4 regions of the Ruegeria sp. L11 genome follow, and region 3 is predicted to be linked to each of the others. Evidence: riboswitches for the same ligand, from Rfam matches in the RefSeq annotation. Region 3 holds a riboswitch; each other region holds the start of a gene.
What was found. Region 3 has a riboswitch for cobalamin ahead of ACR0CE_RS05915 (ABC transporter substrate-binding protein). Riboswitches for the same ligand answer to the same signal wherever they lie in the genome.
Positions count from the first base shown of each region.

Region 1: another riboswitch for cobalamin. It lies ahead of ACR0CE_RS19640 (DUF4198 domain-containing protein); the one in region 3 lies ahead of ACR0CE_RS05915 (ABC transporter substrate-binding protein).
Region 2: another riboswitch for cobalamin. It lies ahead of ACR0CE_RS00325 (DUF1636 family protein); the one in region 3 lies ahead of ACR0CE_RS05915 (ABC transporter substrate-binding protein).
Region 4: another riboswitch for cobalamin. It lies ahead of ACR0CE_RS17745 (hypothetical protein); the one in region 3 lies ahead of ACR0CE_RS05915 (ABC transporter substrate-binding protein).

Region 1 is NZ_JBQFMI010000025.1:12,778-20,594, forward strand. It holds gene ACR0CE_RS19625 (ABC transporter permease) at 1-755, opposite strand, end outside; gene ACR0CE_RS19630 (substrate-binding domain-containing protein) at 863-1,882, opposite strand; gene ACR0CE_RS19635 (ROK family transcriptional regulator) at 2,057-3,262, shown strand; cobalamin riboswitch at 3,383-3,581, shown strand; gene ACR0CE_RS19640 (DUF4198 domain-containing protein) at 3,714-4,499, shown strand; gene cbiM (cobalt transporter CbiM) at 4,506-5,117, shown strand; gene ACR0CE_RS19650 (cobalt ABC transporter permease) at 5,114-5,677, shown strand; gene cbiQ (cobalt ECF transporter T component CbiQ) at 5,677-6,462, shown strand; gene ACR0CE_RS19660 (energy-coupling factor ABC transporter ATP-binding protein) at 6,453-7,103, shown strand; gene ACR0CE_RS19665 (hypothetical protein) at 7,120-7,335, opposite strand; gene ACR0CE_RS19670 (hypothetical protein) at 7,412-7,817, opposite strand, start outside.
Region 2 is NZ_JBQFMI010000001.1:64,061-71,877, forward strand. It holds gene cobN (cobaltochelatase subunit CobN) at 1-2,213, opposite strand, end outside; gene cobW (cobalamin biosynthesis protein CobW) at 2,217-3,272, opposite strand; gene ACR0CE_RS00325 (DUF1636 family protein) at 3,277-3,651, opposite strand; cobalamin riboswitch at 3,746-3,950, opposite strand; gene ACR0CE_RS00330 (NAD(P)-dependent oxidoreductase) at 4,035-5,048, shown strand; gene ACR0CE_RS00335 (hypothetical protein) at 5,389-5,673, opposite strand; gene ACR0CE_RS00340 (DUF5677 domain-containing protein) at 6,149-6,913, opposite strand; gene ACR0CE_RS00345 (DEAD/DEAH box helicase) at 7,010-7,817, opposite strand, start outside.
Region 3 is NZ_JBQFMI010000002.1:202,059-209,875, forward strand. It holds gene ACR0CE_RS05910 (FecCD family ABC transporter permease) at 1-593, opposite strand, end outside; gene ACR0CE_RS05915 (ABC transporter substrate-binding protein) at 608-1,612, opposite strand; cobalamin riboswitch at 1,766-1,958, opposite strand; tRNA gene ACR0CE_RS05920 (tRNA-Gln) at 2,120-2,194, opposite strand; gene ACR0CE_RS05925 (NADPH:quinone reductase) at 2,285-3,274, opposite strand; gene ACR0CE_RS05930 (SH3 domain-containing protein) at 3,386-3,847, opposite strand; gene ACR0CE_RS05935 (2-hydroxyacid dehydrogenase) at 4,046-5,032, shown strand; gene ACR0CE_RS05940 (GFA family protein) at 5,053-5,442, shown strand; gene ggt (gamma-glutamyltransferase) at 5,554-7,344, shown strand; gene ACR0CE_RS05950 (FAD-binding oxidoreductase) at 7,438-7,817, shown strand, end outside.
Region 4 is NZ_JBQFMI010000017.1:7,616-15,432, reverse strand. It holds gene nudC (NAD(+) diphosphatase) at 1-153, opposite strand, end outside; gene ACR0CE_RS17765 (bifunctional 2',3'-cyclic-nucleotide 2'-phosphodiesterase/3'-nucleotidase) at 337-2,205, shown strand; RNA gene ffs (signal recognition particle sRNA small type) at 2,245-2,343, shown strand; gene rsgA (ribosome small subunit-dependent GTPase A) at 2,502-3,530, shown strand; gene ACR0CE_RS17750 (alpha/beta hydrolase family protein) at 3,566-4,423, opposite strand; cobalamin riboswitch at 4,556-4,774, shown strand; gene ACR0CE_RS17745 (hypothetical protein) at 4,865-5,272, shown strand; gene ACR0CE_RS17740 (protein-tyrosine phosphatase family protein) at 5,264-5,776, opposite strand; gene ACR0CE_RS17735 (DNA polymerase III subunit gamma/tau) at 5,949-7,712, shown strand.

The sequences.
Region 1 (7,817 bases), on a different contig from region 3:
AGCGTGCGGTGCACGTTGACACCAGACAGTTCTGCCGCTTCGGGGTCATCCCCGACGGCATAGACATGCCTGCCCCAGGCCGTGTGCCGCAACGCGTATGCAAGGACGAGGATCAGCGCCAGCATGAAGACAACACCAACGGTAAACACCGCCCCGCCCAGGTTAAACTTGGCACCAAACAGTTGCAGGATGGCGGCGTGTTCCTCGATCTCCTGCGACCGGATCGTTTCGTTTTGTGAATAAAGGAAATTCGCCGCAAGAACGATCTGCCACATGCCAAGGGTGACGATGAATGGCGGCAGCTTGATGCGACTGACCAGAAACCCGTTCAAGCCCCCGATTGCCGAGCCAACAGCAAGGCCGCACACAATCGCAACCGAAGGTGGCATTCCATAGCGGAAAGTGAATTGCCCCATCACAACCGACGACATCACCATGATGGCCCCAACACTCAGGTCGATGCCTGCGGTCAGGATCACAAGGCTTTGGGCCGCCGCCACGATCCCGACGATCTGAACCTGTTGCAGGATCAATGTCAGCGCAAAGGGCGAAAAGAACTTGGGGCCCAGCAAGACACCAAAGATGACGATTGCAGCGACAAGGACGATCAGCGGGACCAGCGACGGGTTCACATGCAGAAAATGCTGAACCGTTCCGACAAATCCGCGTTGGTGATCGTCAAATTCGGCAACTTGCTCTGGGCTGCCCTTTGCGGCGGTTTCGAAATCGTCGGCTTGTCGTGAAGAATCGGACATGGAACTTCCCCCAAAGCGTCAGGTTTATGACGACTTTAGCAAGGTTTCGGGCGTGTGGGTGGTTTTGATAAGTGGAAGGCCGCGTGGCGGCCTTCCACACGTTCAGCTTAACCCCAGCAGAGGTCCATGCCTTCCTGAACAGAGATGGACTCGACGCCGTCGGCGGCCTTATCCGTCACAAGCGCCACGCCAGTGTCAAAAAAGTCCTTACCGGGTGTGTTCTCGGGTTTCGTCCCTTCGTCCGCCCATTTCTTGACAGCCTCAACGCCCAGCGATGCCATCAGCAGCGGGTATTGCTGGGATGTTGCGCCGATGACCCCGTCCGCCACGTTCTGCACGCCGGGGCAGCCGCCATCGACGGAAACGATCAGCACGTCATTTTCGCGCCCGATAGCCTTGAGCGCCTCATAAGCACCCGCTGCCGCCGGTTCGTTGATGGTGTGCACCACGTTGATCGTCGGGTCTTTGGCCAGCAGGTTCTCCATCGCGCGGCGGCCGCCTTCTTCGTTGCCAGCGGTGACATCGCTGCCAACAAGGCGCGGGTCGTCTTCATCGCCAATCACGTTCGGATCGGCCAGATCAACACCAAACCCCTGCAAAAACCCCTGATTGCGAAGCACATCCACAGTGGGCTGGCTGACCGCAAGGTCCAACGTGGCGATTTTGGCGTCGTTTGCCGCATCTCCCAGAGTGGCTTTTGCCCATTGTCCGATCAGAAGCCCCGCAAGGAAATTGTCGGTGGCAAAGGTCGCGTCGGCCGAGTCGATAGGCTCAAGCGGGGTGTCCAGCGCAATCACCAGCAGCCCGGCATCGCGGGCCTGCTGCACCGCCGGAACGATAGACGACGTATCTGACGCGGTCAGCAGGATACCCTTTGCGCCATCCAGTATGCAGGTTTCGATGGCCTGAACCTGAGTTTCGTGGTCGCCGTCGACTTTGCCGGCAAAGGCCTTCAGCGTCATGCCAAGCTCTTCGGCTTTGGCTGTCGCGCCCTCTCTCATTTTGACAAAGAAAGGGTTGGTATCCGTCTTGGTGATCAGGCAAACGGTTTCACCTTCGGCCATTGCACTGCTTGCCATGGCCGTAACCGCCAGCGCCGTAGCGCCTGCAAGTTTCGCAAGTTTCATCGGTAGTCCTCCCAGTTTTCCCAATGCCCGTCAGGGCATACGTCTGATCGGGCGAAATCCGGCCCGATCGAACGTGAAAACCATCACAAGATTCGAATTTTGAGTCAATAAATAAATCACTCTTATTTATTATTGACAGAAAGGAAGGGTTTCAACATTGTCGTCACGAAGGGGATGGCCGTGTCTGCAAACAACTCTTTGGACAATACCGCTGGCGTACGCGAGCCAGACATGCGCGGCACCAATCAAAGCGGAATGCGGGCCCGAAATGAACGGCTTGTCCTGTCACTGGTCCGGCGCCATCAGGCCCTTGCAAAATCTGAGATCGCGCGGATGACCGGGCTGTCGGCACAGACGGTTTCGGTCATCATGCGCCAGTTGGAAACCGATGGGCTGCTTCTGCGGGGCGAACCGATCCGGGGAAAAGTCGGGCAGCCCTCGGTTCCCATGCGCCTGAATCCGGATGGCGCGTATTTCTTTGGGCTCAAAGTCGGGCGGCGCAGTACCGAGCTGGTGCTGACGGATTTCCTTGGCAATGTCAGGCACCGTGAGCGGCGGACTTATGATTTTCCGACGCCCGAGGCGACACTGAGCTTTTCCAAGGAAAGCCTCGACAAAGTGATGACGTCGCTGTCGCCCGAAGCGCGCGGCAGGATCGCGGGTCTTGGGATTGCGATGCCATTCTACCTTTGGGACTGGGCACAGACATTGCAGGTTCCGCAGGAGAAAATGGATCCGTGGCGTGACGCGGACCTGAAAGGCGCGCTGGCGGCAAGCTATGACTTGCCGGTGTTCTTGCAGAACGACGCAACGGCCGCCTGCGGCGCTGAGCTGGTTTTTGGCCCGGCGGAAGGTCCACGAGATTTCCTGTATTTTTATGTGGGCTTCTTCATTGGGGGCGGGGTGGTTCTGAACGGCTCGATCTTTTCGGGGCGGGGAAACGCCGGTGCGCTTGGCCCATTGCCCGTGCCGGACGACGCAGGCGGAGTGAAACCGTTGATAGATGTCGCCAGTCTTTATGTGCTGGAGCGCGCGACAGGTGAGAATGCCGCAACAGCCGGTTCAATTTGGGAAACGACACAGCATTGGGACGTACCGGAAACCCACCTTGAGAACTGGCTGAAACAAGCGGCGCACGGGATTGCCCATGCCACAGTCTCATCTTGCAGCCTGATCGACTTCGAATGTGTCAAGATTGATGGCTGGATGCCCGCAGGCATCAAGGCGCGGCTGGTGGAACTGGTTGAGGTCGAACTATCCGACCTGAACCTGACCGGGCTGGAACGGCCTTTGGTGCTGGCGGGGACGGCAGGCCCGGATGCCCGCTCATTGGGGGCGGCCAGTTTGCCATTGTCGGAAAGATACCTGCTCGAAGGGTAGGTTCATTCCCGAAAACCCCGACCTTTATCCAAAGCGGATCCGCCGGAAAAAGGGCATTGCCCGCTAAACTTTTTGACAGCCAGCGCAAATGATCGTTGACGGATGCCGAAGAAGTCTGGCAAGCCGCTCGGCATGTTCGGTTCCGGGGCGTGCTCTGGAATCAAAAGGGAATGCGGTGCGGGCTTTGGCCCAATTCCGCAACTGCACCCGCAACTGTAAGCGGCGAGCAGGGCTGAAGTGCCACTGGAGTTAATCCGGGAAGGCCAGCCCAACGCTTTGACCCGCAAGTCAGGATACCTGCCGGACATGTGCCTTTGACAAGGGCACTCCTAATCGGCGACGGGATGTGCGTCGGAGCAGGATGCTTGAAAAAGCAGCTTAGCTTGGACATCCCCGCAGTCAAAACGCATCTCGTACCGGGATTGGTACGATGGGACAAGGACGACTATTGATGACCAAGCTGCTTTCCGCAGCCGCTGTGGCGATAGCGCTTCCAGCGATGGCAAATGCGCATTTCCTGCTGGAATACACCGCTGAAACCATGATCGACGCACCGGGGAATGTTCCGGTCAAGCTGATCTTTTGGCATCCGTTCTCGAACGGGCATGTCATGGATCTGGACAAGCCGCAGGAATTCTACGTGATCCACAACGGTCAGAAAACCGATCTGCTGGATACCCTGGAACCCGTACGTTTCACCGGTGGCGAAAACGAAGGCGCGGCATTCAAGGGTTATGTTCCCGTCAAACGGTCGGGCGACTATGTGCTGGTGACAGTTCCCCAGCCCTATTATGAGGAATCCGAGGATATCTATATCCAGCAGATCGCCAAGGCATTCCTGAACCGCAACGAACTGCCGACCGACTGGATGAACCCGGTGGGCCTGCCGGTTGAGATTATCCCGCTCAACAAACCGACCAACATCATCGCGGGTTCGACGTTTACAGGTCGGGTTATGGCCGAAGGCCAACCGGTTGTGGGTGCCGAGATCGAGATCGAGTACATGGCCGCAGAACCAGACATGGAAAGCGCGGCCGCCTCGGCCCCGACCGTCTCGCCGATGCCGGGTGGTGCATTGGTCGCAACTTCGGATGATAACGGGTATTTCACGTTTGGCGTTCCAAAAGCCGGATATTGGGGATTTGCCGCACTCGGCGCCGGTCCCGTGACCGAACACAACGGCAAAGAACTAAGCCAGGACGCGGTCATCTGGATCCGCGCCTGGGATTTGGAGTAACCGTAGATGCACATCGTTGACGGAGCCTTGTCCAACCCTGTCGTGATCGGCGGAGCCGTCGCTGCTGCGGGTGGGATTGCCATGGGCCTCAGGTCGCTGGATCTTGATCGCATCCCCACTGCGGGGGTGCTGTCTGCCAGCTTTTTCGTGGCATCGCTGATCCATGTGCCGATTGGCCCTTCGTCAGTGCATCTGATCCTCAACGGAATGGCCGGGCTTTTGTTGGGCTGGGCCGCATTCCCGGCCCTGTTCGTCGGGCTTTTGCTGCAAGCCGTCTTCTTTGGCTTTGGCGGGTTGACGGTATTGGGGATCAACACCCTGAACATCGCGTTGCCCGCGGTTTTGGCCGGGCTGATCTTTGGCCGCCTGATCGCCCATGGCTCACCTCTGCAAGGTGCGATATGGGGCGGGGTCGGCGGTGCCTTTGCCATAGCCGCCACAACCGGCATGGTTGCGTTTTCACTGGCCTTGTCCGGGGATGCCTTCCTGCCTGCGGCCAAGCTTGTTTTCTTTGCACATATTCCTGTCATGGCGATTGAGGCGATCCTGACCGGGTTCGCGGTTTTGCTGGCGCGCAAGGTCAAGCCCGAGCTGTTTGTCAAAGGAGCGGTCGCGTGAGGTACCTGGCGATCGTTCTGGCGCTGAGCTGCGCACCCGTACCTGCCTTGGCGCATAAGGTCATAGCCGGAGTGTTTGAATCCGGTGACGCCATCGAAGGCGAAATCGGCTTTTCCAACGGCGACATGGCAAGCGGGGCCGAGGTCATCGTCAACGGCCCGGACGGAACCGAGCTGGGCCGTATCCTCACGGATGCAGACGGGTTCTTTATCTACACGCCAAACGCGCCGGTAGCCCATACTTTCTTTGCAAACCTTGGTGCCGGGCACGTGGCCGAGGTTACCATGCCCGCTGCGGATGTCGCCCGGATCATGGGCGTTGAAGCGGAACCCGACACCGCGCCGACAAACGCACCTGCCCAGACAGCGGCGGTGCTCAGCGATGAACAACAACAGGTCATTGCCAGGGCCGTTCGGGATGAGCTGCGCCCGCTGCGTCGGGAAATCGCCGCCTACCGCGAACAAAATGACCTGCAAACTGTTCTGGGTGGGATCGGATATATCGTCGGTCTGTTTGGTCTGGGCTTTTACTTTGCGGCACGCCGCAAGCTGGCGGCCTGATGGCGCACGTTCTGGGGCAACAGGAAAACACGCTGGCCAAAGCGGGCGCGCAGCGGCGCGGCGCGATCAACCCGCTTGATCCAAGGATGCGGATCGTCATGGCGGTTGTCTTCGCGGTGGTGACTGTGGCGGTCTCCTCGCAGACAGCACTGTGCGGGGCTCTGGCGGTGTCCCTTTCGCTTCTTGCCGCGTCGCGTCTGCCCTGGCGGAAAACGTTGAAACGCATGGCCATGATGGATGGGTTCATCCTTTTCATGCTGGTGCTGTTGCCATTCTCCATGCCCGGCGACCCGATGTTCACGCTCTGGGGGTTTCCCGCAAGCTGGCAGGGTTTCTGGAAAGCGGTCGAGATCGCCTTGACGGCCAACGCGGTCATCCTGTCCCTGATGGTGCTGGTCGGCACGATGGAGCCGGTCATGCTTGGCCACGCCTTGCACCGCCTACGCTGCCCCGAAAAGCTGGTTCATCTTCTGATGTTCACCATCCGCTATATCGAGGTTCTGCGGGAAGAATACCTGCGCCTGCGCGCGGCTATGAAAGTGCGCGGCTTTCGCCCGGCAACAAACTGGCACACCTATCGCAGCTTTGGCTATCTCGTGGGAATGATGCTGGTGCGCGCGATCGAAAGATCCGAACGCATTCTTGATGCCATGAAATGCCGGGGGTTTTCAGGCCGTATGCTGCTGCTTCAGGACTTTGCCCTGACCCGAAGGGACATTGTTTTTGCCGCAGGCCTTGGTGCTCTTTGCGCGGGTCTGATCATACTGGATTTTGCATGGCACTGATTGCGCTTGAAGATATCTGCTTTGCCTACCCCGGTCAGCCACCCGTTCTGGACGGTGCCAGCCTCAGCCTGTCCGCCGGTCAACGCCTGTCGCTGACGGGTCCGAACGGGGCGGGAAAATCAACCTTGCTGCGCATCACGCTTGGCTTGCAGCGCCCACGGTCCGGCACGGTCACGATCTTTGGTCAGCAAAGAGTGCAAGAGGCCGATTTTCACGACGTACGCCGCCGGGTGGGCCTTGTGTTTCAGGATGCGGATGATCAACTGTTCTGCCCGACCGTCGCCGAGGATATCGCCTTTGGCCCGCTCAACCTTGGCAGAACGCGCGACGAAGCGCTAGCCATCGTAGAAAACGTGTTGGGTGATCTGGACCTGATGCATCTGAAGAACCGCATCACCCACAAGTTGTCAGGGGGTGAAAAACGGCTGGTTACGCTGGCGACCGTTCTGGCGATGGAGCCCGAGGTTCTGCTGCTTGATGAGCCTACCAACGCGCTGGACCCACGGAACGAGGCCCGGCTGCTGGAAATCCTCCGGGCATTGCCGCAAGCGATCCTTCTTGTCAGCCATTCCCCGGCCTTCCGCGCCGAACTGGCACCGGATGCGCTCGATTTGCGAGACGGAAAACTGGTGGCTGTCTGACAGGACCAATCCGTGTTCAGCTGTGCCGCTTTCGGCTTATAAGCCCATATCTGACCGCCCATGCCCGAAACGACAGGCGTCCGCGCCGGTCCTGTTTCACCGGGTGTTTCGACTGCGCACCACCTTTTCGGTTGAATTCGAAAACGTCGATGATGCGCTCGGCGCAACCGCAGGCTTCGCCCATGCCAACTTTGGCAAAGAAGAATTTTTCGAAACGTTCCGGGTTTTGCATGGCGGCCCTCCTGTTCAAGCGTAACCCCAAAAGCCAAGTGCCGCCAAATCACATTGTTGCGGTCGCAGAGGGGGTCCTATGGCGCGGCGAATGCGCTTCCCGTCCAGACATTGTCCAGTTGGTTAAAAACCGGCGAGGTGATGAGCATCTCGGCAGGGTACAGCAATTGCAGCTCATCCGCGAACCGTGTGACGCCGGGTACAAGCCCGGTGATGTTCTGCCACGCGGCCCAGCTGCCGGGATCGGACAGGCTGTTGGGATTGCCGGGATCAGCCGCCTGGTGCCAACCGGCCGCATTCAGGATCGGTGAAAGGGCAAAGCGCGCATCGTTGCTGTCAACCTCGGAACAGGCAGCAGCATCGCATTCCCAGCTTGTCCAGTCTGCCGCCGCGATGGTCCCGGCAATCGGGGCGGCGGCGTCGATGACCCGTGCCAGAACCTCGAACCCGCCACCCGCAGTCGGACGGCTGAGCGACAGGGGG
Region 2 (7,817 bases), on a different contig from region 3:
CGAGGATCGGTGGTAAACAGGTTTCGCCCGGTCGGCAGCACGTCAGAGCGGCCCCGATAGGGCGAGCCGGACGGGCCAGCCTCGATCCGCTTGCCGGCCAGCGCATTGATCAGGGCCTTGCGTTCGGCATGGGCGGATGGGGCTGGGTCGAAACTGCCGGTCACATCCGGAACACGCCCATAGACGTGCAGCCCGTCGCCAAACTGGCTTTCTTTGATATCGCAGACAAAGCGGTCGATTCGCGTGATTGCTTCGGCGGTGCTGGTGGCCTGGTTCAGGCCCAGATCGTGCTCCAGCCCAATGGCTTGCGCCTCATCCCGGATATCTTCCTGCAACCGGTCACGGCGTCTGGGGTCAAGGCCGTCCGCGTTTGAGAACTCGTCCAGCAGGGCTTCCAGTCGCACCATCCGGTCAGGCGTTCCGCTTTCTTTCATGGGGGGCGGGATGTGGCCCAGGGTCACGGCGCCGATCCGGCGCTTGGCCTGCGCGGCCTCACCTGGGTCGTTGACGATGAACGGGTAGATCACCGGCAGGTCACGGATCAGCGCCTCGGGCCAGCAGTCTGCTGATAGGGCGACCGATTTGCCGGGCAGCCATTCCAGTGTGCCATGCGCACCGATATGGATCAGCGCGTCCGCGCCAAGACCTTTGCGCAGCCACAAATAGAAGGCGACATAGCTATGGCGCGGGGTACGCGAAAGGTCGTGATAGTCGTCATCACGCAGTTCGGGTGTTCCGCGCTCTGGTTGCAGTGCGACCAGCGCCTTGCCGCGTCGCAAAGCCGTGAAGTGAAACGCACCCTGAGTGAAAGTTGGGTCTTGCTCAGGATTGCCCCATACGGTGTGCAGATCGGTGCGCAGGGTTTGGGGCAATTCAGCGAGTGCGCTCAGATAATCCTCAAGCGGCCACGATATCCGGGCGTCCAAGAGTGCGTCGGCAACCGGATCGCCAGCCGCGATGTCGTAGCCTTCACCGCAAAGATCAGACAGCATCGCCTCAGCCGAGGCCAGCGCGTCGAGACCAACCGCATGGGCCATTTGCCAGTCTTTGCCGGGATATGTGGACAGTACCAACGCGGGGATCTGGTCTGCCTTGGGTTTGTCATTCAGGGCAAGCCAGCCCGATACCCGATCGATGATCGCCTCGATCCGGTCCGGCTCGGCCCGATGCGCAAAACGCGAGTATTCCAAATGCGGATCGCGCTTGCCCGGTTCTTTGAAAGAGACAACGCCTGCCGATATTCGCCCGTCCACTTCGGGCAATACCACATGCATGGCGAGGTCGGCGGGTGACAGGCCGCGTTCGGCCTCCGCCCAGGCCTTGCGTCGCGAGGTGGCGAGAGCGACCTGAAACACCGGCACATCCGCTGCGTCCAGAGGCGACGTGCCGGACGCGCCCTTGCCCGAGAATGAAGTGGCGTTGATGATCGCCGACGGTCGCAAGGCAACGACCTGTTCCCTGAGCCAGTCGGCAGCGGCTGGGGTCTTGAGCGACGGGGCAAACAGACCCACCGCCTGAAGCCCGCGGGCGCGCAGGCTGCGGATCAGGGCCGCGACCGGGGCGGTGTCTGCGGATGTCAGATACGCGCGATAAAAGGTGACAAGGATGCGTTTCGTATCGTTCTGGAATGCGGAACCCACCGGGACGACACCCTGATCTGGACACCACGCACCGCATTCGGGCAGGGTTTTCGCGCCCATCACTGGCCCGGCATAAAGCCCTGCTGCCAAGGCCATCTGGGCCAATGCGGCCTGCGCGGCGACTTCGCCGCCGGTGTCACACAGATGTGCCAGCCGCCTCAGGGTCGAGAGGGGCAGGGTCGAATACTCATCCAACCGAGTGTCTTCACGCCCATCCGCCGGTAAAACGGCTAACGCGATGCCTTTGGCTTGCGCCAGTGCCAGAACCTGTTGCAGCCCGTAAGACCAATAGGGCACGCCACCTATCAGACGGATCAGGATGCCCTTTGCGCCCTCAAGTGTCTGTTCGACATAGGTATCGACGGACAGAGGGTGCTTCAGCGCCGCAAGATTGGCCAGCCGCATCGTGGGCATCCGCCCCTCAGGCCCGCCGCCGCGATGCCAGCCCGCCGCGAAAGCGCCCAGGTCACTGTCGGAAAAGGACAGCACAACCAGATCACCCGGGCTTTGGCCCAGATCGGTTGGGGTCTCGGTTTCCTCGAGCCCGTGGCTTTCGCGAAAGACGACGTGCATGACTTACTCGGCAACCTCGGTCACACCCACGAGGATATCACGGATTTCGGCTTCTTTGATGTCGTCATGCTCGGCAATCACGACCAGGCGCGAGCGGCGCTCTTCACCGGGCTCCCACGGGCGGTCGTATTGGTGACGAACCCGCGCGCCGACAGCCTGAACCAGCAGGCGCATCGGTTTGCCAGCGACGGCGGCATAGCCTTTGACGCGCAGGATATTCAGCTCAGTCGCAAGACGTTCGATCCTGGCTACCAGTTCCGCCGGGTCGGTCTGTTCCGGAAACTCGACGATGATGCTTTCGAAATCGTCATGCTCATGATCGTGATGGCCATCGTGATGTGACGGGCGGGCGTCCATGTCATCTTCGGCGGCAGCCTCAAGGCCAAGCACGACACGTACGTCGACGACACCCTCTGCAACCTCGACGACGGGAAGCGGGCGCGGCGCCTCGGCGGCGATAATCTGTTTAGCTTTCGCGACACCTTCGGGACCTGCCAGATCGGGCTTGGTCAGCAGGATGATATCCGCGCACGAGATTTGATCTTCGAACACCTCGGACAAGGGTGTTTCGTGATCAATCGAGTCATCAGCCAGCCGTTGGGCATCCACCGCTTCAACGTTCGGAGCAAAGCGACCGGCGGCCACGGCCTCGGCATCGGCCAGCGCGATCACGCCATCAACAGTGATTTTCGAACGGATATCAGGCCAATCAAATGCTTTCAGCAGCGGTTTGGGCAGTGCAAGGCCGGATGTTTCGATCAGGATGTGATCCGGGCGCGGTTCCAGCGCCATCAGCGCCTCGATGGTCGGGATGAAATCATCAGCCACGGTGCAGCAAATGCAGCCGTTTGCCAGTTCCATGATGTTTTCCGCAGGGCAATCCGGTATCGCGCAGGATTTCAGAATGTCGCCATCAACACCCACATCGCCAAACTCGTTAACAACAATCGCAAGGCGCTTGCCCTGCGGGTTCTGCATCAGATGGCGCACCAGCGTGGTTTTGCCCGAGCCCAGAAAGCCGGTGATCACGGTGACGGGAAGTTTTTCAAGGTTCGACATGATCTCAGGCTCCAATCGGGGGAATGCGCGAGGCGCAGTTTTTGCGGAAGTGTTCAGGACGGTCGCGCCATTTCACCAGACCATCGCCTGTGGCCAGATACTTAGTCGCGCCATCGATGATGACATCGACGTGATCGATTTCGTTCAGATTCTCGTAAACAAAGGTCCAGCGATCCGGCCCGCCCCGAAGAACGATGGAACAGCCCTGATCGCAGTTCGAAAGGCATTCGACCGGTTTCAGAGTGATACCATCCGGCAGGACAGCCTGTTCCAGGGCCTTGTGCAACAATGTGCCGGGTCGCTCAGCGTCATCCTCGACGGGCAGACCCCGGCGGCAAGTCGTGCAGACCAGTAGCTCTACCGGTGCGTTCTCGGTCATGTCTCTCATCCCCCCAAATCCTCTTCGCGGGGGACGGGGTTTCATGCGGGCACCACGTCTGCACATGGACCCGACACCGGAACACCCCGCCCGGTTTCAACTTCGGGTGTTGGCAGGTCTCCCGGCTTGCGGATGCCAGAGCGGTCGCTCTGTCGGATGTCCCGCCTTCCCGGCACAGGCCAGTGGCATTGGGCATCCTCTCCGGTCACGGTCGCGGGGGCGGCTGCGCTTGGCGGATGAACCGTTGACGCATTCCCTTTTCATCGGCTGTCGCCGACACCAACGAAAGGGACATGCGGCACCGCTGACCCGCTTGTCAAGCGGTTCGCGCGCAACAAATAAGCCAAGGAGAAAAAAGCGACCTGTAGGCGTCGTTCGGCGGCATGAAGAACGTGTTCGGTATATGGTCGCATGACGGGAAAACGACGAACTTGGAGATGCGTCATATGAAAGTGGGATTTATCGGTCTGGGTAACGTAGGCGGCAAGCTTTCGGGATCCCTTTTGCGCAACGGCATTGATCTGACTGTGCATGACCTGAACGCGGATCTGGTGGCCGAGTTTGTCGCCAAAGGCGCAAAGGCGGCAGAAGGGCCCGCCCAGCTGATGCGCGATTGCGATGCGGTGATCACCTGTCTGCCGTCTCCGGCAGCATCGGACGCAGTCATGCAGGAGATGTTGCCCGAAGTGGGCCCCGGCAAGATCTGGATGGAGATGTCGACCACTGACGAGGCCGAAGTCAAACGCTTGGGTGCCGAAGTCATATCGCGCGGCGGTGCGGCCGTCGATTGCCCGGTTTCTGGCGGGTGCCACCGTGCCGCGACAGGCAACATTTCGATCTTTGCGGGCTGTGACCGGGAAACGTTTGAACGAATTCTGCCTTTCCTGACGACAATGGGCCGCCGGGTTTTGCACACCGGTGAACTGGGCTCGGCGTCGGTGCTGAAAGTGATGACCAACTATCTTGCCACCGCCAACCTGATCACCTGCGCCGAAGCACTGGTTACGGCAAAGGCTGCGGGGATGGATCTGAACACGACCTATGAGGCGATCAAAATCTCGTCCGGCACGTCCTTCGTGCACGAAACCGAAAGTCAGGTCATCCTGAACGGGTCGCGCGATATTTCCTTCACCATGGATCTGGTGAAGAAGGATATCGGTCTGTTTCAGGAGGTCGCCGACCGCGCCGGGGTGCCGCTGGAAATAAATCCGGTGATGATCAACATCTTTAACGATGGTATCGCACGCTATGGCGAACGCGAGCTTTCACCAAATATTATCAAGCGGCTGGAAGAGGCAACCGGCCTGGATATCACTGCCCCGGGCTTCCCAGCCGAAATGACAGATGATGAGCCGGAAGAGCCGGGATACGAGGTTGTGCCACAAGGGCGCGCCTGAGGGTAAGGCAAACACCAGACTACATCGCGCCCCGTGAACGAGCAGGGGTAGGCAGGTGTTCGGAAAAAACACGCCATATCTGGCCCGCAGTTCGACAGAATCGCGGGCCATGAACGTCTGAAAACACCAAGCGTCGCATGCGTGTACTGTGGGGCCAGGTCAGCGATTTGGATGTAGTTGGAGGCGAGTACCGGACCCGCTACCATTTTTCTAAGCCATTGAATAACCCGGATTATCGGGGATGAGGTTGGCTTGTGTGTCTCACTTTGTGTCGCACAACGTGCAAATCGTTGTGACTAATGTCAATAGCCAACCCTTGTTCCCGGCATTCTGGTAAACCTCACCACATAACGTCAATCACGCGGCCATCGCTATGTTGGCATACCCCCACACCGCCCATAGGCGTAAAGCCAGAACTGTCTGCATAGTTCATATCGCACCGCATAGTTGAGCCTTTGTCGCCAAACATCACAGCGACGAGGTTACCGGTGGTTGTAGAGGTGAAAACGGGGACTGTTGTCCCATTGGCAAAGCCAACCCCAGAACCGCTGCTTGCATTGGCGTACACGGCTTGCCCTTTAAAGTGTTCACCATCAATGCTTGTCTCATAGTAGTCGCGATCCATGCCTTGCTCATATTGGAATTGAACGCGGGTACCCTCGCCACGCACAACTCCTTGCATCGTTCCCCCACACGCTGCGAGCGTAGTCAGTGAGCATATTGCTGCGATCCTAGGTAAGTACTTCATAGTGCTGCCTGTTTTAATGGTTAGTATGTGTATTCTTATACTTTGGGTGCAAAGTATCAAAGTTGTACTTTGGATGCTGCATCAATGTGCGCAAAGCGGGGCTGTTACTTATAAGGGGTAGGTCTAAGTAGGCACGGAATACCTGCGATAAGTGCGAAGGGGTACGGGGGAAGTGCTACTCAATACGAGAATAGATAGGCGCACGCAAAAATTTGTCGAAATTTTCTGATTAACTAAGACCAATAGTTTTTGAGGCACATTAATAAGGTCATCGAGGAAGCTAGGCGCGTGCGAGAGAAACCACCAATCTCGTTTGTGTGAGGTGGCTTTCGCTGCCTTAAAGCAGTGCTGTCTACGTTGAAGAATACACGTTCTTCGGAACCGAATACTCGTCAATAATTCTGGTTTGAGTGTCTATTGCATATAGTTGCGCGTGCATCTGCAGAATGCCGATTGTTTCAATCGAGCTTGATGTTTGATGGTCATTCACCAAAAGAGATGTTGGGTGAACTAATTTCGAGAATACCTTGAACAGAGCGTCGTATTCGTGCTCAAGACCAACCTCGACCGCTAAGTTTTTCGTGGGTGGTGCCTTCTTGTTGGGTAGATTGTACTTTTTTTGCAGGTTGTTCAGTCTATCAACTTCTGTTTGGATCACCGCCCTTTCGGCTTCGTTGTCTCCGGCTGTTTCTAATTTAAGAATGCTTTCCCAGTAGTCTACCTTGTCACGTATGGCCTCACCGTGCCATCTCTTCATCTGTTCTCTAGACTTTAGAATGTGCCTTACCCGAATGTTGAGTTCGAACAAGTTTCTGGTGGCTAACGCTAGAACTGAAATGTGCGAGGTAGTTCCCTGTGCGGCAACTTTTAGGAAGTCGGCAACGCAAGATAGTATGTTTAAGACGGTAACGCTTTTTTCATCGCGGGGCACATTCTTTTGTATCCACGCAGCAATTGCACGGACAGTTGTGGCGTCCGAATTAAGTTTTTCTACCGATTTTTGAACAGATGAAATTTCCAAGTGTTCTTTGAATGATTTGTTTTTATTCATCGCTCTTCCAATAAAATCGTTTTCTGCTGTAGCGAGCAAGTATGCAAAGGGTTCTAGGGAGCTCACATAGTCCGAACTGCTCAATTGCATGGGGCAGTTGGCGGCGTAGTCGATATGGGTACTTTCTTACAAAACTTGCAATATTTTAGGCGCTGCGCACGGTTAACCCAGGTAGACAAGCTCGTTGACATCGAAGCGGTCGTTGGGGACGATTTTGTGTAGACCTTCGGCGTAGCGTGCTCGTATCCAAGTCCCGTCTGAACGGTAAGTCCAAAAGACATTGCGATACTCTCGGTGCTGGACACGGATTTTCTCCACGTTTCGATCTGACTGCAGTCGTCCTGTGTCGCCGTCATCTTTGATCTCAACAAGCGCAATGGCATCAGGTGTTGTGCGCCCGCTTACGCCGACGACAAAGTCAGGGAAAAACCGATGTCCAGACGGCAAGATCAATCGGGTTGCCCATCGTTCGTTCTCCGGATTGCGCATCCACCATTTGACTGTCCCGGTTTGGTCAGCGTCGAGAAATGCCGCGAAGTCTCGCTCCTCTTTGTTGAGGCGATGCGGGAATACCCCGTATGCCGACTTCGCGGCCTCACTTAGCCCATCCGGTCCAAAGTATTGATCCGGCACGGGTTCGCTATTATCGATCCGCACGTTGCGCGCTTGAGCTGTTTTTATTGCCTCTTTCAGCTTCTCTGGTTCCATCATTCCTGCGAGATCAATAGCGCGCCTCAGATCGCGATCCTCTGCTTCAAATCCTTTGTCGTCGACTATCGTGCGGAGTTCCTGAACTAGTGCTCGCTTCAATTGACGGGGGTCGATTGCGTCGTTGAAGTTGAACGCCAATTGCGCCTTCTCAGCCACTCTTGCATTGGAAAGCCGTAAACGAAGGTCGACCGTCTCTTGTTGCTCGGCGGCGAACAAATCACGAAGATCAAGATGAGCTTTCGTCAGCTTGCGTTGCAGC
Region 3 (7,817 bases):
CCGCTGAGGTTTCCCATCAGCCAGAACATGATCCCGCGCGCCTGATCGGCATTGGCGGATTTGGCGATGATGAAGGCCGTCAGCGCATTGAACAACTGAGACCCGGCAATTCCCGCCAGGACGATCTGTGCCGTCGCAACCCGTCCGCCCCCTGCGCCAGCGGCTCGGGCCAGCAACGCGACAAAACCAAAAGCCAAAAGCGCGCCATTGAACGCGCCAAAAGACAGCGACAAAGCCCCCCCGCCCAAACCTGCGATGGTAACAGCCACGGCACCCGTCGAGGCCCCGGCAGAAATGCCCAAAATGTAAGGGTCGGCCAACGGGTTTCGCAGCAAAGCCTGCAACACGACCCCCGCGACGGCCAGACCAGCGCCGCAGGACGCCGCGACCAGAGCGCGAGGAAGCCGGTAACTCCAGATAATACCCTGATCAATGGGGTCGACGGGCAGGTCCGCTCCGGCCAGCTTGTTGGCCAGAACGGACAGAACCAAATCGGGCGACAGCGAGGTTTCCCCGATCATCGCGCCCGCAAGGACCGCCGCAATCAACAATGGCACAGTAAGGCACGCAGCCTTGAAACCCTGCCGTAAGATTGCGGCGACCTCGTTCACAAGTTGTTTCCGATAGTATCCAGCTTCTCGGCCAGATCCTCCAGTGCCGGGATTGCGCGGATGGTGGCGTCCATGGCCTGCGCATCCATAACGACGATCCGGTCATTCTTGACCGCATCCATCTGGCTGGTCACCGAATCAGCGCGCAGGAACTCCAGCTTTTTCAGGTAGTCGTCCGCAGCAAAGCGACGGCGGTCCATCTTGGCAATCACAATCACTGTCGGATTGGCCTTGGCAATGGTTTCCCAGCCCACTGTTGGCCATTCTTCATCCGTCTCGATGACGTTGCGGATGCCCAATGTGCTCATCATGTATCCCGGTGCGCCTTTTTGTCCGGCCACAAACGGATCGCTTTCCATCTCAGGAGAGGAAAACCAGAACACGGCTGACACGTCGTCCAGCTTCACGGCTTGCGCCTTGGCGACGGCTGCGGCTTCGCGGGCCTTGTACTCGGCAACCAGGTCCGTGCCGCGTTCGGACACATCAAAAGCTGCGGCCAGTTCTTCGATACCCTGATACAGCGTATCGGTCGAGAACGCTTGCAGGCGGGTGCCATCGCCGCCGACCGTATTGTCTTTGCCGACGCAATCTGCAGGCATTACGTACGTTGGAATGCCCAGTTCATGAAATTGCTCACGCGTGGCGACGATGCCCTCGGGCCCGACATGCCATTCATATTGCGCTGCGACCAGTCCCGGCCGCTTGGCAACCACGCTTTCAAAGCTGGGATCATTATCTGCCAGACGCTCGACCTTGGCATTCACCTCGGCATATTCAGGCAGCACCTCGTTGAACCAGACCGAAGTTCCAAGAACCTGCTCGCCCAGACCCAGCGCATAAAGCACCTCGGTCGCGGCCTGGCCGACCGTGACTGACGACGTCACAGGCGCGTCAAACGTGACCGAGTGACCGCAGTTTTCGATGGTTAGGGGAAAGTTTCCTTCGGCGGCAGCGCTGGTAGCCAGCAAGGAAAGGCCAATCAGGCCAGTGCGTAGAAACATGACAATCGATCTCCATGTGTCAATGACCAGAGAACGGGTGAATGGGCATTTACCGAAGCAACAGACGCTTTTCTGCCTGCTGTAAGCGCAGAGTGGAATACAGCCCGCCCAGCGCGTTTCTTCGGCAACCTCCCCGGACAACCCCGCCCGGTGTGTTTCGGTTTCATACCGGCAGGTCTCCTGACTGACGGGTCTTTGTCTGTCCTGTCTTCCCAGACCAAAATGGCCCAGTGACGGAAATGGACAGCGCTCGCCGCCTACAGTTGCGGGGGCAGTTCCGGTTGGCACCAAAAGGCACCTCGGATTCCCTCTTAGCCACATCGGGACCGGTAAAACGCGGGTACCTTAACACTTACCCTGCGGCAAGAAAAAACTCCGGGGTCTTTCCTATTTTCTCGCAAGAGCATGCACCTGCGCGTCTCAACATGGCGCTGATATCAGAAAAGCCGCTGAGAACGCGCCAAAATCCGGACCCAGATTCATAGTGTGTGATATTAGGGAAAATCATGGCTGGGGTGGTAGGATTCGAACCTACGATACACGGTACCAAAAACCGCTGCCTTACCACTTGGCTACACCCCAACGGTGAGCGGCTATCTACGATTGTTGATGGCAGGGTTCAAGAGCGTTTTGCAAAAAAAGCGAGCGCCGTAAAATTTTTTTGAAGGCCCCTCATTTGGTGTCGATCAACACCGCTCCGGTACGGTTGCCTTCCTGTACCATCGCATGGGCGGCAGCGCATTCTTCCAGTGTAAAGACCTTATGTACGGGGCAGATCAATGCGCCATCAGCCAGTGCCTTGTGTAGAGTCTCTATTGCGGCGGCGCGCAAATCTGCGGGCAGCAGGTAGATCAGGACTGCCTCGAGTGTCACGGCCTTGAACATCATGGGTCCAAAGGGAAAGACAGGTGTCATATTCCGGGCAGATCCATATGCGTTGATACGGCCGTTCTCGGCGATGACGGCAATGTTGGTGTCAAGGTTCTGTCCAAATTCGACATCGACGATTCGACCAATTGTACGTCCATCATTTGCGTCGAGAATCTGATCCGAAAGGTGTTCACCGGAGTAGTCGAGAACGACATCTGCACCGGCTGCCTTGACCCGGTCAAAGCTGCGGGTGCTGGCCGTTGCGATCACATTGGCTCCGGCCCATTTGGCAAGCTGGACAGCCAGATACCCGACAGTACCCGCCCCACCATGGATCAAAATGGTTTGCCCGCGCGGCGTGCCGCCCGAGAACACTGCGTGGCTTGCGGTAAGGCCCGGAATTCCAAGAATCGCTCCGGTTTCAAGTGACACCGTCTCGGGCAGTTCTACAGCCTGAGATTCAGGCAGGGTGATGTGGCTGGCAGCTGTACCGAACGCGCGTTGCCATTGCCCGTTCCAAATCCACACGCGCTGACCAATCCGCGTCGCGGGTACGCCATCGCCAACCGCTGTGATGACTCCAGCCCCGTCGCTGTGCGGAACGATCAGCGGAAACGGAGGTTCTGTGACACCTGGCCGGGTTCCCGCGCGGGCCTTGACGTCCGAGGGATTTACGCCGGAATAAGACAACTCGACCGTGACTTCACCCGGTCCAGGCGGAACCGGGGGAATATCCTGAACACGCAAGACATCGACAGCGTCTCCGAAGGCTGAATAGGTGACTGCGCGCATAGGGTCCTCCGTTTAGGTCGAGTTAAGCGGCGATTGGGCCGGTAACTCAAACAGCTTGTCGCGCTTTTTCGGGGCGATGCGCAACCGCGGATACCGGAAATTGTCTTTCGCCTATTCCCGAATTTCGGAAGAATCGACGCCCCAAAGGTTCGATTTCAGTGTCCAGCCACGGTATCCGCCGGCGGTGATCCTGCACCAGTCCAGCGAACAGGCTCCAAGGCGCGCCACCACTCCGGTCTCGAAATGGGCATTCACGGGCGAGGTCGGGTCGGGGCGGGCATAAACAGGCAGCATCTCGGATTCGATCAGCACCGTTCGGACGCCAGACAACAAGGCATAGTGAACCCAGCCACCCGCGCCGTCGCGGTCTTGGACCTTGCGCCAGTTGCCGTATTCGGCAGTGACCTGCAGCGGCATGCCACGCCTTTTGAATACCCAATCGATTCGGTGGGTTAGGGATGGTCCGCGCCGCACGTTCCCTTCGGCTGCCTTCATCGACACATATCGGGGCAGGGGCAGGTTGGTGACCGATCCGCGTTTGACTTCGGCATGTGCGGCGCAGGCACCGAACATGACCAGAAATGCGGAAACTACCGCCAGAAATCGGCGTTTTACCGGTCGAATACCACTCACTGACTGCCCGCTCTTATGCCTGTTGATCCGGTTTTGAAAAAAGGTCGACTCAATGCCATTGGGGTTCTTGTGCCCCGCCTTATCCTGCGCCACGATGCCATGGCGCGCGTCCGTTTGCAAAGCAGTGGGAGAGCCGAGGTGCCAAGAGAACGTTTAAGTGTTGTCGTTACGCGACGGTTGCCTGAGGCAGTAGAAACCCGGTTAAGCGAATTGTTTGACGTGCGCCTGCGCGACGACGACACCCCAATGACGCGTGAAGAATTAGTAGCAGCGGTGCAGGATGCCGATGTGCTGGTGCCTACGGTGACCGATACCATTGATGGCGGGCTATTGGGTCAGGCAGGTGAAAAGCTGCGGCTGATCGCCAATTACGGGGCCGGTGTCGATAATATCGATGTGGCGACGGCGCGGCAGCGCGGCATATTGGTGTCCAACACGCCCGGTGTGCTGACCGACGACACGGCAGATATGACCATGGCCCTGATTCTCGCTGTCACACGGCGCATTCCCGAAGGGTTGAGCGTCATGCAGCAAGGCGACTGGACCGGGTGGGCCCCCACCGCGTTTCTGGGTGGTCGCATTGGCGGGCGGCGTTTGGGTATTCTGGGCATGGGCCGGATCGGACAGGCCGTGGCCCGCCGCGCCAAGGCGTTTGGTATGCAGATCCATTATCACAACCGCCGCAGATTGCGCCCAGAGATTGAGCAAGAACTAGAGGCGACCTATTGGGAAAGCCTGGATCAGATGGTGGCGCGTATGGACGTGATATCAATCAACTGCCCATCGACGCCGTCGACCTTCCACCTGATGAACGCGCGCCGCCTAAAGCTGATGAAACCCTCGGCGGTGATCGTGAATACTTCGCGGGGTGAGGTTATTGACGAGAACGCTTTGACCCGGATGATCCGCGCGGGTGAAATTGCGGGCGCGGGGCTGGATGTCTACGAACAGGGAACCGGTGTGAACCCGCGCTTGCGGCAGTTGCCCAACGTGGTTCTGCTGCCGCATATGGGGTCGGCCACGCTGGAGGGCCGGGTTGAGATGGGTGAAAAGGTCATCATCAACATCAAAACCTTCGAAGATGGCCACCGCCCACCGGATCAGGTTGTGCCTGCGATGCTCTGACGCGTCGGAAAGGATCATGGATGGACGTGTTTGAAGGGGGATGCCGTTGTGGAAAACTGCGCGTCACGGCTTCGGGTTGTCCTCTTCGCGTCGGGATTTTCCATTGTCTGGACTGCCGCAAACACCACGGCGCGTTGTTTTATGCGGTGGCTATTTTTCCGGCGGATGCGGTTAAGATCACCGGAAATGTGAAAGGTTATTCTGACCGGTACTTTTGCCCTGATTGCGGATCTCCGGTATTTGCCCGAAGCGGTGCCGAAGTCGAAGTGCATCTGGGCTGTCTTGACGCGCCTGACCAATTCATACCGACATATGAATGCTGGACCAAACGGCGCGAGGCGTGGCTACCCGAATTTGCCGAGACAACCCGCTATGATCAGGATCGTCGCGCCGAAGAAACCGAACCGTAGGGGAAATGGCGAAACTTCGCTGTGATAACACGCTGCCATGCCTGATCGTTGCAGAGGGGGCAAAATCCTTACAGGATTGAAAATAAAGATTGTATTGGAGGGTTAGAACAGATGAGACATGTTTCAGCACTGCTGCTTACTACCGCACTTGCTATTTCGACACCGGGGTTCGCGCAGGAAACAGCCGATGCCGTTGCACCCGAAGCCGCGACAGAAGGGCAGGTTCAGGCGATGACCGACGAGGTTATTGCGGCCCTCGAAGCCAAGCTTGAGGGAGTCCCGGTCACATCCGAAAACTGGATGATAGCTGCGGCCAATCCGCTGGCGGTCGAGGCCGGGGCCAAAGTGCTGCGCGCGGGCGGGTCTGCCGCGGATGCGATGGTTGCCGTGCAGGTCGTGCTGGGGCTGGTCGAGCCGCAATCTTCTGGTCTGGGCGGGGGTGCGTTTCTGGTTTGGTACGACGCGGCCAGCGGGCAGATGACAACGCTGGACGGGCGCGAAACGGCCCCCCTTGCCGCTACCCCGACGCTGTTTCAGGATGAAAACGGCGAGCCGCTGAAATTCTTCGATGCGGTGGTGGGCGGATTGTCGGTGGGTACACCGGGTACGCCTGCACTGCTGGAAGAGGCGCATCGAAGATGGGGGCGCGCGTCTTGGCCCGGACTGTTTGCCGACGGAATCCGATTGGCGGATGAAGGGTTTCTGGTTTCCCCGCGTCTGGCCAGCCTTGTAGAAAACGATGCTGACCGCCTGTCGCGCTTTCCCGAAACAGCCGCATATTTTCTGCCTGACGGTCAGCCGTTGCAGCAGGGGCAGCGGTTGATGAACCCGGATTATGCCGAAACATTGCGCGTGCTGGCCAGCGATGGCGCTGCCGGTTTTTACGGAGGTGAGATCGCTGCGGATATCGTGCGAACTGTTCGCAATGCCCCAGGAAATCCCGGCGTTCTTGCAGGGGTGGATTTGGCGCTCTACCAGGTGATCGAACGTGAACCGGTCTGTGCCGAATACCGCGCCTACGAGGTTTGCGGCATGGGCCCGCCGTCGTCGGGTGCGCTGACCGTCGGGCAGATTCTGGGGATGTTGAACAGCTATGATCTTGCAGCAATGGGCGCTGAGAGCGCCGAGGCATGGCGCCTGATCGGCGATGCTTCGCGCCTCGCCTTTGCGGATCGTGGGCGGTACATGGCCGATAGCGATTTCATACCCATGCCCACCAAGGGGCTGGTTGATCCGGGTTATTTGACCCAGCGGGCAGCCTTGCTGGAAAGCGAGGTGGCCTTGTCCGAGGTCGCACCGGGCCAACCGGAATTTGACCATGCTTTGATTTGGGCGGACGACGTGTCGCTGGAGCTGCCGTCAACCTCGCATATCTCGATCGTGGACAGCTATGGCAATGTGCTGTCGATGACGACGACGATCGAGAATGGTTTTGGGTCGCGCCTGATGACAAACGGGTTCCTGCTGAACAACGAGCTTACTGATTTCTCGTTCAAGACACACAGCGACGGTGTGCCGATTGCCAACCGGCTGGAGCCTGGCAAGCGTCCGCGCTCATCCATGAGCCCGACCATCGTGTTGCAGGATGGCGAGCCGGTTCTGGCTATCGGGTCTCCGGGCGGCAGCCGGATTATCGGCTATGTCGCCAAGTCCATCATCGCCTGGGCCGATTGGGGATTGGACGTGCAGCAGGCGGTTTCCCTGCCTCATCTGGTCAACCGGTTCGGAACATATGATGTCGAGGCTGCGACTTCTGCGGAAGGATTTACAGACGCGCTTGCTCAGCTGGGTTTTGAAGTCAACGCACGCGACCTGACTTCGGGGCTGCACGCCATCGAAATCGGTGACGGGCTGAGCGGTGGTGCCGACCCGCGCCGCGAAGGGATTGCGCTGGGCGAATAGACCCTCGGTATTAGTGGGGATTGCCTGCTTTCAACGGGCCTTTTAGTCATAGGCTGAAAGGCCCGAAATGTTTTGGGGCAGGGGAGGATGACAATGGTGCAGGCAACCGCATTGCCAAGGAATGAAGCTGGTATTGAAACCGTCATAAGCATTCTCAAGCAGCGCTTTGGCGACAGGTTGCAAACGGGTGCCGCTGTCCGTGAACAACATGGGCACACCACGACCTGGATCGAAAACCAAAGCCCCGATGCCGTGGTTTTCCCGCATTCGACGCAGGATGTTTCGGACATCGTCAAAACCTGCGCGGCGCACCGGGTGCCAGTGATCCCGTTCGGAACAGGAACATCACTGGAAGGGCATGTAAATGCGCCGGCGGGGGGCGTCTCGGTCGATCTGACACAAATGGATAGTGTGCTTGCAGTTCATGCCCAGGATCTGGATTGTGTCGTGCAGCCCGGTGTCACGCGCGAAGC
Region 4 (7,817 bases), on a different contig from region 3:
CTCACCCTGTACCAGCAGCTTTCCACGCCACAGCAAGACACAGCGGGCGGCCGGGTTGTGCATCGCCTCGGCCAGCTTGTCCGCATCTCCGCGATACTGCGCCGCCCGATCAAGGCCCGAACCCCCGAAGGTTACCTGCTCTGCGTTTTTCATTGGATTTCCTTTTGGTCTTGCGCACAGGGCTGCCACGTCTCGGCCCGTGTTGCAATGGCTATTCAGGGATAGAAAATCCACCTCCCTGCCGCTGAAAAGCCGCATGGTGGCCTCGGAAAAATCATTTAGAGTGAATTTTGATGGATTTAATCAATACCCACATTCAATAGCAGAATACTCAAAGTGAAGATCCCCTCCTCGACGCAGGTACAGCCCATTGGTGACATTGGGAAAATTCGCATTCTGGCCACAACCGACCTGCATATGAACCTGACCGGTTTTGACTACTACACCGACACGCCAGACCAGACGGTTGGATTGACGCGCACCGCCAGCCTGATCCGCGCTGCCCGGCAAGAGGCCGAACGCGCGCTGGTGCTGATGTTTGACAACGGGGATTCGTTGCAGGGAACCCCAATGGGCGATTGGGCCGCCAAAAGTGGCACTGCCCATCCGATGATGACGGCGTTCGAAGCCCTGGGTTATGACGCGATCGGGCTGGGCAACCATGATTTCGGGTTCGGGCTGGCGACATTGGGCAACATCCTGACGCAAGCCCCCTGCCCAGTTATTTGTAGCAACCTGTATCGCACGCGCGGACCTCAGCCCTGGCAGCGGCACATCGTTTTGGACCGCACCGTGTCTTTGAACGGTGAAGACATTCCCGTTCGCATCGGCATCTTCTCGGTTCTTCCTCCGCAAACGGCCTGTTGGGAGGCGCATAATCTGGATGGCGGTATCGTCGTCGAGGATATCCTGGTTGCGGCAAAGTCCCTGACGCAGACATTGCGCGACAAGGGGTGTGATATCATCGTCGCGCTTGCTCATTCCGGCCTTGGGGGCAGCGAACCGGTGGCGGGGATGGAAAACGCCGTGATACCCTTGGCCGCGATCAAAGGCATCGATGCCATTGTGGCCGGGCATACTCACCTGACACTTCCAGGAGAGGGCCATGCCAATACCCCGATGGTCGATCACCTGACGGGGCTGGTACATGGAACACCCGTTGTCATGCCGGGATCAGCGGGCTCTTACCTGGGGGTTATCGATTTGGCCGTGACCGCCGGGCCGGACGGCAAAGTGCAAATCCGGGATTGCTGCGTCGAACTGCGCCCGGTTATCAGCAACGGCACAGCCGTCGGGGAAGACAGTGAAATTGCGGGCTTGTGTGAGGTGGCACATCGTATGACCCGTCAATCCGTTGCCGCACCGGTGGCACATATCCCGGATACATTGCACAGCTATTTCAGTTGCTGTGCGCCGGATCGCGGGCTGACCCTTGTAGCTGCGGCGCAAGCCGCCGCACTGCGCCCGTTTTTGCAGGGACCAGACCTGGCGGATCTGCCGATTTTGTCGGTTGTTTCGCCTGCCAAATCCGGCGGACGCTCAGGCCCGCGCCATTATACCGAGGTACCCGCCGGAGAAATATGTTTGCGCCATGTCGCGGATCTGCATGTGTTTCCCAACGAGTTGCGTGCAATCCGGATCAGCGGCGCGCATTTGCTGGACTGGTTGGAGATGTCGGCCAGCGTATTCAACCAGTTAAAGCCCGGTTCCGAACCCGAGCTGATCAACCCTGAACGGGCCGGATACAATTTCGACATCGTGTTTGGACTGTCTTATCAGATCGATCCCACGCGGCCGCCTCGTTACGATGCGCAGGGGAAAATAATCCGCCCCGACAAAAAGCGGATCAGCGATCTGACATATGCAGGCCGTCCCGTACGACCGGAGCAGATGTTCGTTATGGCGCTGAACAATTACCGCGCCAGCGGAGGCGGGCATTTTCCGCATGCGACAACGTCTGAGCTGATCAGCCTGCCACCGCTGAGCATCAAGGACCTTGTGCAGGATTACCTGGCGCAGCACCTTCCGCCCGATCCGATCGCCACGCAGCCCTACCCGTTCTCGTTGATGCCGCAACGGGGCGTGACAACAATTCTTCGCACAGGTCCAGGCGCCCTGAAATATCTGGATGAGTTGCACAGGTTCGATCCCGTGTCGCTGGGCTCGGATGGCTTGGGATTTGAACGCATTCGCCTGACGCTCTGATGGGTTGTCTTTTCCCAATGCCTTCCCTATATCCGGACTCGAGAGGTTGGCGCGGGCGAGCGCCTCGCCAACCTGGTCAGGTCCGGAAGGAAGCAGCCACAACGAGCCCCGCTTGGGTCGATGTCCAACCTCTCACTTCGTGAACCACAGCCGCAGGAGGGCTTTATGATTGTAGTGAAAACCCTTCGGGCAGACTGGTTCTGATTCACCGGAATCACCGGACTGCCTGAACACACGACCTGCGGATGCGCGATTGCCATCCGTTGGCATTGCTGTTTCTGAAAACAGGCAGATAAATGTCTTATACGCTTTCGGACCTGGGATGGTCCTCTCACTTTGCCGCGCAACACGCGGCTTTTCCTTCCGACACGCCCTTTCGCGTCGCCTCCGTTCATCGGGACCGTCTGATCGGGCTGAGCCCGGATGGTGAAATCCCTTTGCGGACACCGGATAATCCGACCGGTTCATATGCCGTCGGGGATTGGGTTCTTGCGGACGCCGAAAACCGCGTGCGCCACCTTTTGGACCGGCGCAGCCTGCTGCAACGCAGAGCTGCCGGTACAGGTGCCGCAACCCAACTGATTGCCGCCAATGTCGATGTTTTGTTCATCGTCAGCTCGTGCAATGCGGACTTCAACCTTCCCCGGCTGGAACGTTATCTGGCGCTGGCGCATCAGGCCGGATGTTATCCGGTCGTTGTCCTGACGAAAGCTGACCAGTCGGATGACCCCGGCAGTTTCTCGGGACAAGTGCAATCTCTGGACCCTTTTCTGTCGGTGCTGGCGGTCAATGCGCTGGACCCGGCAGATGTCGAAAAGGTTCTGGCATGGTGCCCCAAAGGCCAGACCGGCGCGCTGGTCGGGTCGTCGGGCGTAGGTAAAACGACGCTCAGCAACGCCATGACGGATCAAAACCTCGCCACGTCTGAAATTCGCGAAGACGACGCACGGGGCAGACACACGACAACGGTGCGCGCGTTGCACCGGATGGGTAACGGTGGCTGGCTGATCGATACGCCGGGAATGCGCGCACTGCGTTTGCTGGACGCTCAGGACGGGATCGACAACGTGTTCTCGGACATCACGGAGCTTGGCCAAAGCTGTCGCTTTTCGGATTGTCAGCACGAGACCGAGCCCGGCTGTGCCGTGCAGAACGCAATCGGCGAAGGCGCACTTGACCCGACCCGGCTGGACCGTTGGCGCAAGCTGCGGCGTGAAGATCAGCGAAACTCGGAAACCGTTGCCCAATCGCGGGCGCGGGACAAGGCGTTCGGCAAGATGGTGCGCGGTGTCATGCAGGACAAGAAGCTTCGCAAACGGCCATAACTGCAAGGTGTTAGGAAAACCTGCGTCGCGTCTGATCAGGCGATCAGGCGCGGCCAGACCGCTGCATTGCGACGGGCAAATGCTCCGATATGGCCTATTTCCGGCAGTCCGAATTCAGCAGGCTTCAGAAGGTGGCGTCTGGCCTCGGGGCCATACAAATCAGCAAGGCGCCAAACCGCCTCGGGCGGAGCCATCTGGTCATCTTCGAACGTGAACAGATCCACTGGTGTTCCAGAACTGCCCCAATGCGCATCAGGCAAATTCTGCCCGATCTCGGGAACGTAGCTAAGAGGGGCTGTACACCATTTGCGCCATTGCCAGTAGACCGAGGCGGGCAGGTCCGAACCAAACCCGATTGCTTTGCCGGGTAGATAGCCAAGTGCCCGCACCATCAGCGGTGCATGGCCATACCAGAACAGCCCTGCCAACCCCCGATAGGGCCATGGGTGATCTTTCAAAGTCACCAGTCCCGAACACACACCGATCATTCGGTCGATCTGGTCGATATCCGGCTGCACCGGCCCCAGCATCGCACCGACGGAATGGCCGATGGTCCACTGCTGCGCCTTTGGAAACCGCCTGCGCATTTCGGCCCGTGCCGCTGGCATGTCGATCAACGCCCAATCCGCCATTGTTGCAGTTGCGTCTTTCAGGCGGCCAACCAAAGAAAGCCCGTAGTCCCGATAGTCATAGGTCAGGCAAGCTATCCCCCGGTCGGCAGCCAGCCATCGCGCGAAGTGTTGATAATAGTCACGCGGCACACCCGTGGCACTGTTCAGCACGACAACGGTTTCCGGCTCACCCACTGGCCGATGCAACCGCGCCGACAAGGTCACAGACCCGGACGGAAAGCGGAAATCTTCGATCAACACCGTCTGTTCCGTATCCAACATGATCCCCGGCTTTCGCTGAAACAATCGGTTTGCCTGCCTTCGATGCCGATGACACTAGGCCGGAACATAATCCGCATCCAGCATGACCAAACGTCCGGCTAAAGATCGGCTTGACTCGGAACGCGATCAGGCGCTAGCGGTTGTGTGATGGTTTCTGGCCCCCACAAGAGGTCGGGATGAAAAGGGAACACGGTGCGGTTTGTCTGGTCATACAGACATCAACCTAGTCCGCGACTGCCCCCGCAACTGTAAGCGGTAAGCAATGCCGAAATACCACTGGCCCATGGGCTGGGAAGGTCGGCAGAGCAATGACCCGCAAGTCAGGAGACCTGCCATCGGAACTGAAACCGAAACTCGGGCGGGGTGTCCGGGCAGGTCCTGACAGCGAGATGCTGTCCCACCTGCCCCAATATCCAGCCCACCACGCGCGGAGGGCGCAGGATGATCTGGAAGACAAAGTCACACGAATACAGCGCTACTGTGTGCCAGCGGACTGGGAAAACCTGCCCGGCTTTGGCGCGACTGGCCCGCTCGATTTCCGAAGCCATGGCGCAGGCGGTTTCGGCCACCAGCGAGGATTTCGAATTTGAAGGCAACAGCGCGCTGTCACATTGCGCGGAAGGGTGCATGGCAACGATCCGAGCGCGATCCGACAGCGTTCGCGTTTTCTGCGGGGCGCACCCTGATACGGCAATTCGGGACCTTGATGCCTATGCCGATTTGATCTTCGGACCTATATTCAGCACGCTGCCCGCGGGCATTGTCGCGAACCCGCCTTGCGCCATGATCGAGGTTTCAACGATCCGGCCCCGGAAAACCGGCTACGCACCCCAGCAGCTGTCAGCTTGATCCCACTTCCACCTGTGCCGGGGTGATCCGGGACGCCCAGGCCAGCTGCGCATCGGTTTCGACAGCGCAGGGGCGCACGGCCCGCAGGCGGTCCAGTGCGTCGCTGGCGCGTTCACCGCATTCAACCATCAGTCGCAGAACAATCATCCCGGATCTGCCGCACCCCCCACGGCAATGCACAAGAACCCGGCCACCGCCCGACAGCGCATGTCGGGCCGTGGCGCTGACCTCTGGCCAGGCCTTCTGAACCGCCTGCGTCGGTGCTCCAAAATCTTCGATCGGCAGGTGAACCCACCGGCTGGCACGGCTTTGGATGTCGCTGCCAAAGTGCTGCGCGCCATCCTGAAGCATTTCAACATCCGTCGTCATTGAAATCACAAGGCCCGGTTTCCACGCCGCAATCATATCCAGATCGCCGACGTAATCCCCGCCACGCCCGGGCATTGAAGTAAGGGCAAGCGTCCCGCCTCCGACCTGCAGAGCAAAGATGACCAACTGCGACATGAAGTGCGTCCTCCCCCAAGGTACTCTTTAAGAAATGAGTCATTAAATCCGCTGGTCCAGTTTAGTTGGAAACCAGCCCGTTCCTGAAACAAAAAATCATCGCGCCCCACAGTGGACGCGGACTGCCGCCGCCACTACGCTGTGCCGAAGCACCGAATCCGAGCGAGAAGACATGACAGACACGCCCAGCCCCGCCTATCAGGTTCTCGCCCGCAAATACCGTCCGGAAACCTTTGCCGATCTGGTGGGTCAGGATGCCATGGTGCGCACCCTGAAGAACGCTTTCGAGGCCGACCGGATCGCGCAGGCCTTTATCATGACCGGCATTCGCGGGACGGGTAAAACGACCACGGCGCGGATCATCGCCAAGGGCATGAACTGCATCGGACCCGACGGAACCGGTGGCCCCACAACCGAACCCTGCGGTCAGTGCGAACATTGTGTCGCCATCATGGAAGGCCGCCATGTCGATGTGATGGAAATGGATGCCGCCAGCCGTACCGGCGTCAACGATATCCGCGAGATCATCGACAGTGTACGCTATCGCGCCGCCAGTGCGCGCTACAAGATCTACATCATCGACGAGGTTCACATGCTCTCGACCAGCGCATTCAACGCGCTGCTCAAGACGTTGGAAGAACCGCCCGCGCATGTGAAGTTCATCTTCGCGACCACCGAGATTCGCAAAGTGCCGGTCACGGTTCTGTCGCGGTGTCAGCGGTTTGACCTGCGCCGGATCGAGCCCGAAGACATGATCGGTCTGCTGCGCAAGATCGCCGGGGCCGAGGGCGCGCAGATCGCCGACGACGCACTGGCGCTGATCACCCGCGCTGCAGAAGGGTCGGCCCGCGACGCGACCTCACTGCTGGATCAGGCAATTTCACACGGGGCTGGCGAGACGACCGCCGATCAGGTCCGTGCGATGCTGGGTCTGGCGGATCGTGGTCGCGTTCTGGACCTGATGGACATGATCCTGCGCGGTGACGCGGCAGGGGCGCTTACTGAACTGAGCGGGCAATATGCGGAAGGCGCGGACCCTCTGGCCGTGCTGCGCGATCTGGCCGAAATCACGCATTGGGTGTCCGTCGTAAAGATCACACCTGACGCGGCCGAAGACCCGACGGTTTCCCCCGACGAACGCACACGGGGCCAGCACATGGCCGAGGCTTTGCCGATGCGGGTTCTGACCCGGATGTGGCAGATGCTGCTGAAGGCGCTGGAAGAAGTCTCTGCGGCGCCCAACGCGATGATGGCCGCCGAGATGGCCGTTATCCGGCTGACGCATGTCGCTGATTTGCCCAGCCCCGAAGAGCTGATCAAACGGCTGCAAGACACCCCGCCTCCGCCTCCCGGCGGGCCGGGCGGAGGCATGTCAATGTCGCGACAGGCCCCGGTGGCAACGCAATCCAACGCGACCCCGCCGCCTGCTTATACATCGCCCCCGCGCGGAGCGGGTGGCGCACCGGTTGCCGCACTGTCGCAGGATGCACAGACGGCCCTGGCCCGCTATCCAACCTTCGGGCATGTGGTGGAACTGATCCGCACAAACCGCGATGTGAAACTGCTTGTCGAGGTGGAAAGCGGCGTGCGCCTTGTGTCGTATCAGCCCGGCCGGATCGAATTCACCCCGACGCCTCAGGCACCGTCGGATTTGGCGTCGCGATTGGGCTCTGCCCTGCAACGCTGGACCGGCAATCGGTGGGCCGTCTCCATTGTCTCGGACGGGGATGCCGCGACCATCGCGGAAGTGCGGGACCGGGCCGAACTGGCCCTGAAAGCCGAGGCCGAAGAACACCCGCTGGTTCAGGCCGTGCTGACGCAATTCCCCAAGGCAAAGATCATTCGGATCGAAACACCTGAACAGCGCGCCGCCAAGGTTGAGACCGAGGCCCTTCCCGAAGTCGAAGAGGAATGGGACCCGTTCGAAGAGGACTAGCCCCTGAGCCCGCGGGTCCAAGTTTCAAGAAACCGGCATACTCACCCCCTTTCACGATGCACCTGAAGGAGGGAATGCGGGCACATAAATGATCGGTCGGCGCCG